DNA from 4 places in the Agrobacterium sp. 6Ca8 genome. Region 1 is predicted to be linked to each of the others. Evidence: predicted binding sites of a transcription regulator. Region 1 holds the regulator's gene; each other region holds the start of a gene.
What was found. Region 1 encodes PhoB, which activates phosphate uptake and scavenging genes when phosphate is short. Its sites were predicted from a motif close to TGTCATNNANCTGTCAT; they were not measured.
Positions count from the first base shown of each region.

Region 2: a site for PhoB is predicted at 2,337-2,353, ahead of ACZ5A6_RS06565 (LTA synthase family protein). Genes of this name have one in related genera too.
Region 3: a site for PhoB is predicted at 1,864-1,880, ahead of ACZ5A6_RS07525 (ceramide glucosyltransferase). Genes of this name have one in related genera too.
Region 4: a site for PhoB is predicted at 2,434-2,450, ahead of ACZ5A6_RS08995 (BtaA family protein). Genes of this name have one in related genera too.

Region 1 covers NZ_AP026433.1:103,945-107,776, forward strand. The annotation lists gene pstB (phosphate ABC transporter ATP-binding protein PstB) at 1-554, shown strand, start outside; gene phoU (phosphate signaling complex protein PhoU) at 653-1,378, shown strand; gene phoB (phosphate regulon transcriptional regulator PhoB) at 1,410-2,093, shown strand; gene ACZ5A6_RS00505 (GcrA family cell cycle regulator) at 2,392-2,925, opposite strand; gene ACZ5A6_RS00510 (aspartate aminotransferase family protein) at 3,356-3,832, shown strand, end outside.
Region 2 covers NZ_AP026433.1:1,320,781-1,324,612, reverse strand. The annotation lists gene ACZ5A6_RS06570 (DUF1003 domain-containing protein) at 1-225, opposite strand, end outside; gene ACZ5A6_RS06565 (LTA synthase family protein) at 335-2,275, opposite strand; gene ACZ5A6_RS06560 (NAD+ synthase) at 2,507-3,832, shown strand, end outside.
Region 3 covers NZ_AP026433.1:1,500,590-1,504,421, reverse strand. The annotation lists gene ACZ5A6_RS07530 (hypothetical protein) at 1-401, shown strand, start outside; gene ACZ5A6_RS07525 (ceramide glucosyltransferase) at 636-1,778, opposite strand; gene ACZ5A6_RS07520 (DUF982 domain-containing protein) at 2,361-2,630, opposite strand; gene ACZ5A6_RS07515 (BON domain-containing protein) at 2,842-3,090, shown strand; gene ACZ5A6_RS07510 (DUF192 domain-containing protein) at 3,150-3,635, opposite strand; gene ACZ5A6_RS07505 (cold-shock protein) at 3,635-3,832, opposite strand, start outside.
Region 4 covers NZ_AP026433.1:1,784,388-1,788,219, forward strand. The annotation lists gene ACZ5A6_RS08980 (pyrophosphate--fructose-6-phosphate 1-phosphotransferase) at 1-309, shown strand, start outside; gene ACZ5A6_RS08985 (LysE family translocator) at 361-996, shown strand; gene ACZ5A6_RS08990 (transglycosylase SLT domain-containing protein) at 1,122-2,201, shown strand; gene ACZ5A6_RS08995 (BtaA family protein) at 2,494-3,744, shown strand; gene ACZ5A6_RS09000 (class I SAM-dependent methyltransferase) at 3,741-3,832, shown strand, end outside.

The DNA.
Region 1 (3,832 bases):
ATACCGACGATATCTACGATCAGCAGATCGACGTCGTGGAACTGCGTGCCCGCGTCGGCATGGTGTTCCAGAAGCCGAACCCGTTTCCGAAGACGATTTATGAGAACATCGCCTACGGCCCGCGTATCCACGGTCTCGCCCGCAACAAGGCGGATATGGACCAGATCGTCGAGCATAGCCTGCAGAAAGCGGGTCTCTGGAACGAGGTGAAGGATCGTTTGCTGGAATCCGGCACGGGCCTCTCCGGTGGCCAGCAGCAGCGTCTGTGCATCGCACGCGCGGTTGCCGTCAGCCCGGAAGTGATCCTGATGGACGAGCCGTGCTCGGCGCTGGATCCGATCGCGACTGCGAAGGTCGAGGAACTGATCCACGAACTGCGCACCAACTACACCATCGTCATCGTCACGCACTCCATGCAGCAGGCGGCGCGCGTTTCCCAGCGTACGGCCATGTTCCATCTTGGTCATCTTGTCGAAGAAAACGAAACCGACAAGATGTTCACCAATCCGGACGACCAGCGCACGCAGGACTACATCATGGGCCGCTTCGGCTGATCCCCGGCCGGTGCTTTATCGTAACCGTACAAGACTGGTGCCTCTGCCGTGCCCCGCTGTTGGGCACGCGCATGCAGGCCAAGCCGGAGGAATAGACCATGACACAGACAACGACCCATTCGCATATCCTGTCTGCCTATGACGACGAACTGAAGTTTCTGACGCGCCGCATCGCCGAAATGGGCGGTCTTGCCGAGCAGATGTGCGGTGACGCCGTGCGCGCACTCGTCAATTCCGATGCTGCGCTTGCGCAGAAAGTCATTTCGGACGATACCATTCTCGACCACGCTGAGCGCGAAATCGGCGACAAGGCGATCGTAACCATCGCCAAGCGTCAGCCGATGGCGGCAGACCTTCGCGAGATCATCGGCACCCTGCGTATCGCCGCCGATCTCGAACGCGTCGGCGATCTTGGCAAGAACACGGCCAAGCGCGTTATCGCTGTCGCCGGCACCGGCGTTCCGCGCAAGCTCGCCCGCGGCATCGAGCATCTGTCCGACCTGGCGCTGGTGCAGCTCAAGGAAGTCCTCGACGTCTATTCCACGCGTTCCGCCGAAAAGGCCAATGCGATCCGTGAACGCGACGAGGAAATCGATGCCATGTACACGTCGCTCTTCCGGGAGCTTCTGACCTACATGATGGAAGACCCGCGCAACATCACCACCTGCACGCATCTTCTGTTCTGCGCCAAGAACATCGAGCGTATCGGCGATCATGCGACGAATATCGCAGAGACGATCTATTACATGACCACCGGCAGCCAGCCGGAGGGCGAGCGTCCGAAGGACGACAGTTCCAACACGCTTGGTTCGGTGACCGAGTAACAGACAAGCAGAAGCTTGCGGAGTTCAGCATATGGTGCCCAAGATTGCAGTTGTGGAAGACGAGGAAGCGTTGAGCGTCCTGCTTCGTTACAATCTCGAGGCTGAGGGATACGACGTCGACACGATACCCCGTGGCGATGAGGCGGAAATCAGGCTGCAGGAGCGCATTCCGGATCTTCTTATCCTGGACTGGATGTTGCCCGGTGTCTCCGGTATCGAACTGTGCCGGCGCTTGAGAATGCGGCCGGAAACGGAACGCCTGCCCATCATCATGCTGACGGCGCGTGGCGAAGAGAGCGAACGGGTTCGCGGTCTCGCTACCGGCGCTGACGATTATGTCGTCAAGCCGTTCTCGACGCCGGAACTCATGGCCCGGGTCAAGGCCATGTTGCGCCGGGCCCGTCCGGAAGTTCTGTCGTCGGTGCTCAAATGCGGCGATATCGAACTGGACCGCGAGACCCATCGCGTTCACCGCAAAAGCCGCGAAGTGCGCCTCGGCCCGACGGAATTCCGCTTGCTGGAATTCCTGATGACGTCGCCGGGTCGGGTGTTTTCCCGCTCGCAATTGCTGGATGGCGTCTGGGGTCATGATATCTATGTCGACGAGCGCACTGTCGATGTGCATGTCGGACGTCTGCGCAAGGCCCTGAATTTCTCGCACATGCAGGATGTCATCCGCACGGTGCGTGGTGCGGGATATTCGATGGAAGCCTGAGCGAAGCGAAACCAGATAGTTTCGCTGGCGAAGTAATGCACCAAAAAATCAGGAAGCCCGAAATCTGAAACGGTTTCGGGCTTTTTCAATATGAATATCCGCCAAACTCGATGCCATTGTCCGTTTTGACCGTAGGAGATCGGCGGCGCGTTGAAATCCGGATTGAAGGGTCACGCCCAATGGTAAGGGGAAAGTGTGAGGCCTGCCATCAAGCCGCCCAGAAAGCGGCTTTATTTTTGTCAAAAAAAACGGGCCCGAAGGCCCGTAATTTTTGAGTGCTGAATGCGTGCCGCAACACTCAAGCCTTGCGGCGTTCGCTCACCGGCTGGTAGGCGAGTTTCGCATGGAACTTGCAATAGGGCGAAGATTCCAGCGCTTCACAACCGCAGAAATGGAAGTCGTCCTTCAGCGGATCGCCAACCGGCCATTTGCAGGTGCGCTCGGTCAGTTCCGTCAGCGTCAGGCGACGGGAAATCGGCGTGACAACGTTCTTGGAAGGAACGTAATCGAGAACCTGCGCGGTCTCGATATCGATCTCCTCGTGCAGCGCCGTTGCCGCGTTCGAACGGGTGAGGATGCGCGCCGGAGCCGCGTTGACGCGACCTGCGAAAGTCGTCGCACGCGGTGCAGGGGCAGCGGTACGCTTCGGCGCGGAGCGTGCCGAAGTCACTGGACCGCCAGCCTTGACGCGTCCCGGCAGATTGAGACGATGGACCTTGCCGATCACGGCATTACGGCTGACGCCGCCCAGCTGCGCTGCAATCTGGCTGGCGCTAAGGCCCTCGGACCACAATTTCTTGAGCTTTTCGACTCGTTCGTCTGTCCAGTTCATGCCGCTTCTCCGCTTGTCGCGTGTATTTTCGGCAGAATCCCTCTCCGTCTCGCGCGCATGCCGCAAGCGTGGTTTCCGCCTGATTTTCGGTGACTAGTTCCGCCGCAATGCAGTCTAGTAATTAGCGATTAACCTAGTGCCAGCCCGACTCCGTGGCAAGAGTCGCGGGAATCATCTGGAATCGATTTTCCGGTTTTCCCCAACTTGCTGGCGTATTGAGTCTGAAAGGCAACACCTTGGGGCTGGCCCGCCGCCGCATACTAGTGCTTGAGAAGCCCGGGAAACGCTGACTTTTGTTGACATCGGCAAACGAAGTGACAATAGTGCCCCTGCCGCCGCAAGGCGGCATTTTGATTTTCAGGCGAGGGATAACCCCGCAAGCCTATTGACAACAGTTTGACAGCGCATCTGCGCAAGGAGTGATACAGCCATGGCCGAAGCCGGCGCGCCATTGTTTGATACGTTTTCAAGAGCCCCCCTGCGCTTCGAGCGCGGCGAGGGTGTATGGCTGTTCACGGAAAGCGGCGAGCGATATCTGGATTTTGCGGCCGGTGTCGCTGTCAACTCGCTGGGCCACGCCCATCCTCACCTCGTTGATGCGATCAAGACGCAGGCCGAGAAGGTCTGGCACGTCTCGAACCTTTATGAAGTACCGGGACAGGAAAAACTCGCCAGGCGCCTGACGGAAGCGACTTTCGCGGACAAGGTATTCTTCACAAATTCAGGCGCGGAAGCCCTGGAATGCGCCATCAAGACCGCCCGCCGTTATCACTATACCAAGGGCCATCCGGAGAAGTTCCGCATCGTGTCCTTCGAAGGCGCTTTCCATGGCCGTACACTGGCGACGATCGCCGCGGGTGGCCAGCAGAAATACCTCGAAGGTTTCGGTCCCAAGGTCGAAGGTTTC
Region 2 (3,832 bases), 1.2 Mb from region 1:
CAGGAAAAAGCAGAAGCTGAGGATAAATCCCCAGGAGCCGCCAACCCTTGCAATGCTGTCGGCCAGCCTGTCGCCCAGGTTTGCCCCGGCGGAAAATTCCGCATTGGTGTCGGTCGAGACCAGCTTTTTCTGGTGCGACAGTTCCAGAATACGACGCTCGACCTCGCCGATTTCCCGGGAGGAGCGCTTGAAGTGCGAAACGATATAGTCGGAGATGTCTGACACGGTGCTTCTCGTGGTGCTGATGGTTCGTTACGGCCCTGTCGAGATAAACCCGCATGGCAAAGGAATTCAAACGATTTCCGCTGCCATGCCGTTTAGACATCCAGCCCCATCAGACGGAGGGTGTAGCGTCATTTACCCAGTTGAAGCCGGGGAAGAAGCGCTCTCGGCCATATTGCTCGCCGAACATCATGTCGAATTGCAGCAGGCGATAATTGCGCACCACGTCCGGAATGGAATTGGGTGAAATCGACCAGTCGGGCAGGGCCTTGCCATCCGTTGCCACGAGCATATGCCGGTCGACGACGGAAAACGCATCCTGCACTTCACCCAAAGTCCCCGTATAGAAGGGGTCTGAGAAACCGGCTGTTTTCAGTACGTGATAGGGCAACAGCGCCGGGCTGATGGTGCCGATATTCTTGCGCACGCCCGTCTTCGAGGACCAGACGACGAGCGGCGTCTCGTGTTCCTTTTTCATGACTTCCAGCGGCGCGCGGCGGCTGGCCACCATGCCCGGCATGTAGCCGCTTTCCACGAATGTCTGGCCAAGCGGCGGCAGGTGATCGCCGAAGAGCACGATGATGGTTTCGCGCTCGCGCTTTTTTGCCCAGCGCATCAGCTTCAGAAGGGCGTCGTCGGCCTCCGCCACGCCCTGCGCATAGGTACCAAGCGCCTGCGATGCGGAAGCGGAAAGATCGCCCTCTACGCCGATGGTGTCGCTGGCATAACGGCCCGCCTCGTAAGGTCCGTGTCCCTGCAGGGTGACGGCGAAGAGGAAGAGCGGGTTGCGCGCATCGTCCGCGGCCACCATGATCTGGTCCATCAGCGCGTCGTCGGAGGCGAAGTTGCCGCGCTTTTCCATGGGCGGCAATGTCTCTTCCGAGCGGAACTCCTCGAAGCCGAAATTCCTGTAAACTTCCTTGCGGTTCCAGAACCATTCCTGAAACGGATGCATGGCGATTGCCGAATACCCTTCGCCACGGAAGAAGCTGGCAAGCGAGGGCACCGGGCGGCGGATATATTGCTGGTAGGGAATGCTGCCATAGGGCAGGAAGGCGTTGGAAAAGCCGGTCAGCGCCTCGAATTCCACATTCGCCGTCATGCCGCCGAATTCCGGCGAGAACACGTTGCCGGATTGCTTGGCGCGGATGTTGGGCATCGGATCGGCAGAGAGCTTCACGTTTTCAAGCCGTGTCGGATCCCACAGCGATTCGCTCATCAACATGATGACATCAGGGTAATCGCCCGTGTTGGCGGCAAAGGCGGCGGGTTCCGAGGTCAGGTCTGCGATGCTGTTTTGGCCGTAACCCTGCGGCGCCGAGACGTTGGCCATGGGAATATTGAAGGCAAAGGCCATCAGGAAACCGTTATGGCGGTAATTCTCCTGTTGATCCCACATCATGGGGATGATGTTGAGACGATCGCGCACCCACGAATAATGCGAATAGTCCATGAGCGAGGCGAGGCCGGCCAGAAGCGGCAGCGCCAGCACAAGACCTGCGGCGCGTTCGCGCCAGCTCAAGCCCGGCGAATAACGCCGCGCCAGCAGCCACAGGGTGGAAAGGGCCGCAACCGTGGCGCAAAGGCCAAGGCCGACCAGCACGGCCGTCAGCGGCTGGGCTTTCAGCATGGTGGGCAGAAGCTCGAGGATCTGCCGGCCGAACAGCAGGTCGGAGGGATAAAGCGGATCGGAGAGATAGGTCTGTTTCTGCGCGGAAATCAGCCCTGTCAGCGCGCAAAGCGGCGCAACGGCGATGAGCGACAGGTAACGGCTGCCGAGGATGGAATCCAGCGCTACGAGCAGCAGCAGCACGGCGGCGATGGTGGTCATGCCGGGGCGGGCGGATGAGGTGAGGAAGGTGCCGACATCAACTAGCGAACCGCGGGCGATCCATTCCAGCGCGACGACAAGCACGACCGACGAAAATGTCAGATTGGCAAGCGTGTAGGCCTTACCCGAAAGCTTGGAAAGGCTCCGCGTCCATGCAGGCGAAAAGACAAAATCAGCCTTTTCGGAAGCCGTTGTTTTTGGCGCCGAATTTCTCAAACTCATACTCCGGTATTACGAGGCAACACCGCGCAATTCGGGGAGGTGAATCGGGGCGTCGCAAAACTGTCATGTAACTGTCACATAAGCGCGATGAACGCGACATGAACTTTGCGGAGTGTGGCCGGTGCGGTGATAACCTTAGCGTGAATGCCTGTTGCGGCTTCATCCTATCAAGGTGGTGCGGCATGCAATTGCCGCGTTGCGGAGCGGGCACGGGCGCGGTATTGAAAAGCCATGAGCGACAGACACGACATCAAAAACCATCTTCGAATTGCCGTCGGGCAGTTCAATCCGACTGTTGGCGACGTGGCGGGCAATCTCGCCAGGGCGCGCGAAGCACGGGCCGATGCGGCGACGCAGGGTGCCGATCTCCTGCTTCTGACCGAGCTGTTCATATCCGGCTATCCGCCGGAAGACCTGGTATTGAAGCCGGCTTTTCTGAAAGCGTGCCTGAAGGCCGTGGAAGAACTGGCGGCGGAAACCGCCGATGGCGGGCCGGGCGTCGTCATCGGTTTTCCGCGTCAGGGCGAAGCGGGCCGGCACAATTCGGTTGCGCTTCTGGATGGCGGCAAGATCATCGCGCTGCGTGACAAGATCGACCTGCCGAATTACGGCGAGTTCGATGAAAAACGCGTTTTCGCCGAAGGTTCGATCTCCGGTCCCTATAATTTCCGCGGTGTCAGGATCGGCATTCCGATCTGCGAGGAAATCTGGAACGATATGGGTGTGTGCGAAACGCTTGCCGAAAGCGGGGCGGAAATCCTGCTGGTGCCGAATGGTTCACCCTATTATCGCGGCAAGCTGGATGTGCGCCATCAGGTGGCGCTGAAGCAGGTAATCGAAAGCGGCTTGCCGCTGGTCTTCGCCAATCAGCTTGGCGGGCAGGACGAGCTGGTTTTCGACGGCGCGAGCTTCGGTTTTAATGCCGACAAGACCCTTGCCTTCCAGATGAGCCAGTTCGAGGCGACCCTTGCCGTCACCGATTGGAAACGCACCGCAGAAGGCTGGCGCTGCGAGAGCGGTCCTTTCTCGAAAATCCCTGAAGGCGAGGAGGCGGATTACCGCGCCTGCATGCTGGGCTTTCGCGATTACGTCAACAAGAACGGCTTCAAGAGCGTGGTTCTCGGCCTTTCCGGCGGTATCGATTCGGCGATCTGCGCTGCGCTTGCTGTTGATGCGCTGGGCGAAGAGCGGGTGCGCTGCATCATGCTGCCCTATCGTTACACCTCCGAGGATTCGCTGAAGGACGCAGCCGATTGCGCCAAGGCACTTGGCTGCCGTTACGATATCGTGCCCATTGCCGAACCGGTGGATGGGTTCCTGTCGTCGCTTTCGGAAATGTTCGAAGGCACGGAAGAAGGCATTACCGAAGAAAACCTGCAGAGCCGTACACGCGGCACCATTCTCATGGCTGTTTCCAACAAGTTCGGCTCGATGGTGGTGACAACAGGCAACAAGTCGGAAATGTCGGTGGGGTATGCGACGCTTTATGGCGACATGAATGGCGGTTTCAATCCCATCAAGGACCTCTACAAGATGCAGGTCTACGCCATCTCCAGT
Region 3 (3,832 bases), 1.4 Mb from region 1:
ACTGGGAGTCACTCGCAGGGATGCGGCGTGTCAGTTATATCGGCGGCAGCGCTGATGGTGGTTTTTTTGGTGAGTTCCACGATAGGGCTGAGTTTAGATATCAAGACACAAAATTGAGCGGAATGGATTTAAACATAGATTATAGATTCAGGAATTGTGAATTTAGTTACTGCACTATTAAGACATACGGATCAAAGTATGGGCCTTCACCCAGTGAGAACCTTAGGTTTGATAACTGCGATTTTTCCGGCTGTGACTTTATTGAAATCAGGAAAGGTTTTCCTGACTTCAGAAAGGGTGAAAACCATGTCTTTAAAAAGATGCCGACCATTGACGGCAGGGAGGATTTATCTGTCGATTGGGGAGAACATTTTCAATTGCGCGACCACCCGTTCTTTTAAGAAAGTTGCACGCCTCTGAGGGAATACAGATCAGGATCAACGTCGAGATCGTCACAAATTTACATCCGCCACAATGTCACAAATTAGAAATATCTAATACAAATATTATTCTTTTAAATCAAGTTGTTACGCATCGGAAAAGTGGAGAGATGGTGATTTCGAATCTCTCCACTCCGACCATTTAAAGCGAAACATTCGCTTGTCGGTGTAACCCCTTCAAATAATAGCTTCCGTTCAGTCCGCTGAAGGTCCGGCCAATGTGCTTTCGGCCGTGCCGATCGTCATGACATTGCCGCGCCATGCAACCGCGCTGCCGATCCAGCTGCGTACCCAGACGAATGGCATGATGACATCCCGCGCGACCATTGCCGGAAGGGTATAGAGTGATACCGGCCACCGGTTGAGAGCTGCGAGCGCCAGTTCCGGGCCATACATGATGGCGAGTACGGCAATCGCGGTGACGGCAAGGTTCGCATCCGCGGCAACGGCGGCAGCGAGCGCGAAGAGGAGCGGGGGAAGCGCGCCGGTGAGGATTTCCGGGGCGAAATATTGCGGGAAGGTGACGCGCCGCAGCCGCGCCCAGCGGGTCTGCCGCGACCAGATCTCACCGGCATGGCGCTGTCCGAGAGGCTGCTCGAACGGGGCCGACACCAGATGTACCTTGCGACCGGCATTTCTGACCAGCTTCGTGGAAGCGGCATCTTCGGCGATTTCGGCGGCGAGCGCGCGGATGCCGCCGCGCTCTTCCAGGAATGGCTTGTTCCACAACATCGATTTGCCCTGCGCGAAGCCCATGCCGATGGCTTCCGCCGCATATTGCCAGCGGCCTTGCGAGCCGTTGAGGAAGGCGCATTCCACATGCGCCCAAAAGCCATCCGGCCGGGAGCCGAGCGGTGGCGAGCAGACCAGTCCGCTATCCGGCCGCCAGGCCGACATCATGGTTTCGATATAGGATTGCGGCATCAAGACATTGGAATCGGCCAGAATGACCCATTCGTGTTGGGCAGCACGCCAGCCCTTGACGCAATTGTTCAGTTTGGGATTGGCGCTGATGCGATCATCGCCGATGAGCAATTGCGCTGAAACTGCGGGGAAGGCCGCGCTTGCCTTGCGCACTTCCTCGATCACGGGATCGAACTCGTCGGCGACACAGAACAGCAGCTCATAGTCCGGCCAGTTGAGCTGGAAGGCGCGCGACAGCGTCAGCGGCGTGAAAGTTTCGATGCCGCGCAGCGGCACCACCAGCGATACCGGCGGTTTCTGCCGGACAAGTGCGTTGTCCGTATCGCGTCTTTTCAGCCGCCAGCCTGCCAGAACGACGCCGAGAAGATTGAAGGCGAGGAGCAGAATTGCGCAAAGGGCAAAAACAGTTTCCATGCTGGCCAGTTCCACTCCCAAGCTTTCAGCGGTTTACCCGCCAACCGATTCCATGGAATTCGTCATTGCGGATTATAACGTTTGCATGACAGTTACATGTCATGTTCCGCAGGCAGGATCCGACTTCGGTCGTTCATGCGCCTCTGGCGCACGGGTCGATGCCGCGTTTGTTACCGAGAAAGCGTGAACGGTTTTTGCAGGCTACCTGTTCGCTAGGGGAGACGGTTGTTTGCCTGGTTGAATGCGATAACGACGAAGCGGGCGTGTCGCGCTATCAGGAATAGTCGCGTCGAAACACCGATTGTAAGACAGAAATCTATCCGAGTATTGACTGCCGGTGCATGGGGATAATTAAGACGGTGTATCTCACAGCAACCTCCCGATCCCTGTTCGCCCGGCCATTTGAATAGGACGACGCTCAGGCTTCAATCAAACGGGCGATCCACGAAGGTGGATTGCCCGTTGTTTTGACCTCTGGAGGCATGTTGATGAACGCAGATCAACTTCCCGCTCATCCGATTGTTATCACGTAAGTGATTGATATTTATTCGATAATATTCACAAAGCCTTCCGCGTGACGACCTAGTGGATGTTCAGAATATGCGCGTGGCTGCTTGCGACCAGAAACGATTCCCGCGCTTTTTCGATGTCGCATTTTCCGGCGATAGCATCGAGACAGTTCCTGCGTGCGTCCTCATATTCCGGTCCGTGTTCGTCCGGCCAGCGGTACATCAGCATGTCCAGCGCCACCAGAGGGCTGTAGATTTCCACCGCTGCGGATAGCGGCAGGTGGATAGCCACCGGCTTCATCCACGAGGCGTGGTGACACGGCTCCGTTTTGTTAATCAGCATGTCATTCTCCTCCCTGTTTCATGCGCCTTGACGGCAGATTTCACTCCCATGCGCGAAATGCTCACCTCACGAAATGGTTCCCGATCACCTAAAATGTGATCGGGCAGGGGGTTCCAATTTGCCAAGATGAATGGAAGATGAACGAATTGATGAACCGGAGATGAACAAAACCGTGATTCGGGCGTTGTAATAGCCAAGAAGGAGAACGCACATGTTCAATTTGTCAGGCATTCAGGAAAGCTTCTTTGGAGACCGCATGGCGGGTGTATGCGAGGCCATCACCTCTGCACTGGCTTTCGAAAACGGTCTCGAGAAGTCGCGGATTTCCGCAACCGTCGAAAATGACGTTATCTATCTTGAAGGGACGGCGGATTCGGTCGAGGCAATCGACATTGCCATCAATCTTGCCGCATCTATTTCCAATTGCCGGATTTTGAGCCATATCGAGCCGGTCTACTGAGATCTTGCCGGCCGGGCGAAACGTCGTCCGGCCTTTTCAGACGCAGTAACGCGGCAATGTCATTTCCGGTTGCCGATTTGTGCACTGCGAACCACATCGCCCGGTTTGATGCCGTAGCGTTTGGCAGTGCCGCCATTCAGTTCAAGCACGAATTTGACCGACCCACGGGAGCTGATGATCGCTTCCGAGTGTGGCACGGCGTTCTCGTGGATATGGGTTATGCGCCCGTCCCGGGCGATGAACAGCATGTCGAGCGGAATGAGAGTATTCCTCATCCACATGGCCACATCCCGCTCCTTGCCGAAATCGAACAGCATACCGCTTCCAAGCGGCATTGACTTGCGAAACATAAGGCCCTGTTCGCGCTGGTCGTTGTCCAGCGCCAGTTCCGCAACAAATTCGTGGGTTTCTCCGGAGGCGGTCTCTATCGTCAGCGGTTCGGATTGAAACGTCTGCTGCTGTTGAGCCTGTGCTGCGCTTGAGAGCGTGAAAAAAAGAAGCGCCAGAACGGCGCTCTTCATCAAGTTGCGAAACACAGCGGCCATCAGTGCGACATCCCGATCGGGGCCGGGTTGTCGGGGTGGATTTCCGCCGCCATCAAACCCTTGTCGCCATCGCCGAAGCGCACCAGCACCACCTGGCCCGGACGCAGTTCAGTGAGGCCGAAGCGGCGCAGCGTCTCCATATGCACGAAAATATCTTCAGTGCCTTCGCCGCGCGTCAAGAAGCCGAAACCCTTGGT
Region 4 (3,832 bases), 1.2 Mb from region 1:
GGCTGGTTCCAGAAGCAATTCGCCGGCCTCATCGGCGCCGAACGCTCCATGGTCCAGAAATCCGGTTACTTCGCCCGCTCCGCTCCCGCCAATGGCGACGATCTGCGCCTCATCCAGGGCATGGTCGATCTTGCCGTCGAAAGCGCGCTGAACAAGGTCTCGGGCGTCACCGGCCACGACGAAGATCAAAAGGGTAAATTGCGGACCATCGAGTTTCCGCGTATCAAGGGCGGAAAGCATTTCGACCTGTCTGCAAAATGGTTTACCGAAGTGATGGAACACGTCGGTCAACCGTTCACAGCGGCCTAATTTTACGATAGGCTGGATAAAGCGGCGACAGGGAGGGCAAGGAGGAAGAGAATGTCTGGACAGGCGTGGCTGGTTTTTTGTGCAGCATGTGCCGTTGTGTTCGCACTTCCCTCTCCCCTTGTATTCTCTGTCGCCTCCTATGCTGCTATCCGCGGCAGAAAAACGGTGTTTGCCTCCGTCACTGGCGGCGCGCTTGGCATCGTCACAGCCATGACGATATCCGCGATTCCAGCGGCTTGCCTTGCCTATCTGCCGCATGCCTTTGTGGAAATCGTTCAGTGGACGGGTATCGGCTGGCTGATTCTTTTCCTGTTTTGGACCTTTGCCACCCCCGCCGCCCAGGCAGCCAATGCAGACAATGACAATCTGCCCGGCAAATCATCCAGCGGCATTTTCCGTGATTGCTACGCCATTGCAGCGTTGCGTCCGCGCTATTTCATGTTCTTCCTGGCACTGTTGCCGCAATTCGTTTCCACCTCCGGCAATGCGGTCGAAACGCTGGCCGTAGCGCAGGCCGCAATCCTGTTGCTGGCACTTGGCATTCTGGCAGCGCAGGCACTCTTTGCCGGCTCCACGCTGGCACTGGTGCGCCGCATGTCCGGCAACAAAAAAATCCGGCCGAAATACCGCACTCACTTCATTTCTGGCCGTGCCGTCAGCGCCGGATACCGCCGCATCGCCGCCTGAAAAACCGCGACGCCACGTCCCGGCTTGCCGCTATCCTTACAATAGGTTAATGAAGGCTCGATGGGACACTGCCTGCTTCGCTCGACGCGGGGGTATCGACAGACAGGCATAACGAAGGCGGCAACATGCGAAATTCGGCAAAATTCCGCGGAAGAAGCGCACTTCTTCTGTCTTCCACGGTGGGCCTTGCACTGGCTTTGGCCGGATGCACCAGCGTCGAATATGCCGCAAAGGAAGGGCCGAACGGCCCGAAAATAGCTGCAGTCAACCAAACCGCACCGGCACAAGCCTCCGCACAGTCGGAAACGGCTGGTACCCCGGCTGATACCGCCGCACCGGCAGCACATGCCACTGAAGTGGCAGCCTCTTCCCAGCCCGAATCGCTTCCAACCGTCGCCGCCGTCAAGGGTGGCCGCGTGGCGCTGCCGCCGGCAGCCGAAATTGCAGCGGCAGTGGCAAGCCCAACCCAGATGCAGCCGCAGCAACAACAGACAGAGGTCGCGCAGGCAACGGTAACGACAGCCGCGCCGACGACGGCTGCGGCTCTTGCACCGCACGCCGCAACGCCGGCAGCCGCAGCGATCGAAACCGCAAGTGCCGCCGCGAAACCGGCGGCCCACAACTCTGCCGCCGACCTGCCGCGGGTGGTTGCCGTCAAGGGCAGCTTCCCGCCCGCACCGCCGCCGCCCGGAACGCCGTCGATCGGTACCGAACTGACCGCGGAACGGAAAGTCATTCCCCTGCCGAAGCCGGACAGCACGGTTCTGGCCTATGCGGCCGGTCCGACCAACGCCGCCCTTGCCGCTATCCGGCAGAACGAAACGATGACGGCGCCGTACAAATCCGCGCCGGCCGGACGTGAAAAGCTGAGCGGGCTTATTTCGAAATACGCTGTCATGTATAATGTGCCGGAAGATCTGGTGCATCGCGTGGTGCAGCGTGAAAGCAGATACAATCCCGGCGCCTATAATGGCGGCCACTTCGGCCTGATGCAGATCAAGCACGCCACGGCCCGCTCCATGGGCTTTGATGGCCCCGCCTCTGGCCTGTTCGATGCCGAAACCAACCTCAAATATGCCGTCAAATATCTGAGCGGCGCCTGGCTTGTTGCCGACAACAACCGGGACAATGCTGTCAGGCTTTATGCACGCGGTTATTATTACGACGCCAAGCGCAAGGGCATGCTGCACGTTCTGCGCAAGTAAGCCTTTGAGCAGCGCCGGGACTGCAATGCAGCAAAGCAGCTTTTCTTAAAAACGTCGAGCACGTCACTTTCGTCTCCTCGGGCTTGTCCCTGGAATCTGCAAGCTTTTGATTTTACGATATGTGGCTGGATCCTCGGTACAAGCCCGAGGATGACGTCGCATCCAAATCAAAGCTTGAGACCCGAGTGGTTTCACACCGCCTTTTCGATTCGTTACGTCGGCCCACAACCCCTGTCATCAAACTGTAGCGTCGTGACTGTAGACGCCTCTCAATCTATTGAGAGGTGAACATATGACGAGTGCGGCACCCAAGACCGGCTTCAGCAAGAATACGAAACTGAAGTCCGCATTGCTCCAGCACAAGGCGCTCTCGAAAAGCGGTTTTTCCGAACGGTTCTTCGGGGTTCTCTTTTCCGGTCTGGTTTATCCGCAAATCTGGGAAGACCCGGAAATCGATATGGAAGCGATGGAGCTTGCTGAAGGCCACCGCATCGTCACCATCGGCTCGGGTGGCTGCAACATGCTGGCCTACCTCTCCCGCAACCCTGCCAGCATCGATGTGGTGGATCTTAACCCGCATCACATCGCCCTCAACAAACTGAAGCTTGCCGCCTTCCGCCATCTCCCGGCCCATCAGGATGTGGTTCGCCAGTTCGGCCGCGCCAATACGCGCAGCAATAGTCACGGCTACGACCGCTTCATCGCCGACCATCTCGACGACACGACCAAGGCCTACTGGTCGAAGCGCACCCTGTCCGGCCGTCGCCGCATCTCGGTATTCGACAGGAACATATACCGCACCGGTCTGCTCGGCCGTTTCATCGGCGCCGGCCACCTTATGGCGCGCCTGCACGGCGTCAAGCTGACCGAAATGGCCAATAGCCGCACGCTGGATGAACAGCGTCGATTCTTCGACAGCAAGGTCGCACCGCTGTTCGACAAGCCGGTGGTGCGCTGGCTGACAAAGCGAAAAAGTTCGCTGTTCGGCCTTGGCATTCCGCCCCGCCAATATGACGAGCTGGCAAGCCTTTCCAACGACGGCACAGTCGCCTCCGTCCTCAAGGAGCGGCTTGAAAAGCTTGCCTGCAACTTTCCGCTCAGCGACAATTATTTCGCCTGGCAGGCCTTCGCGCGCCGTTATCCCGAGCCGCATGAGGGTGCCCTGCCCGCTTATCTCAAGCGGGAATATTACGAGACGATCCGCAACAACACCGCCCGCGTTGCCGTGCACCACGCCACCTATACCGAGCTGCTTTCCAAAAAGCCGGCAAACGGCGTCGATCGCTACATTCTGCTCGATGCGCAGGACTGGATGACGGATGTGCAGCTCAACGAATTGTGGTCGCAGATCAGCCGCACCGCCGCTCCCGGCGCCCGCGTCATCTTCCGCACCGCTGCCGAAAAGAGCGTGATCGAAGGCCGTCTCTCGGCCGATATCCGCAACCAGTGGATCTATCTCGAGGAACGCTCCAATGAGCTCAACGCCATGGACCGTTCGGCCATCTATGGCGGCTTCCATATCTATCAGAGGGCTCTGGCATGAAAACCATCGGCGAGAATGTCGGCCTTGCGGATGAGGCGCATGCGAGCCTGATGGACCGCATGTATCGCCACCAGCGGCATATCTACGA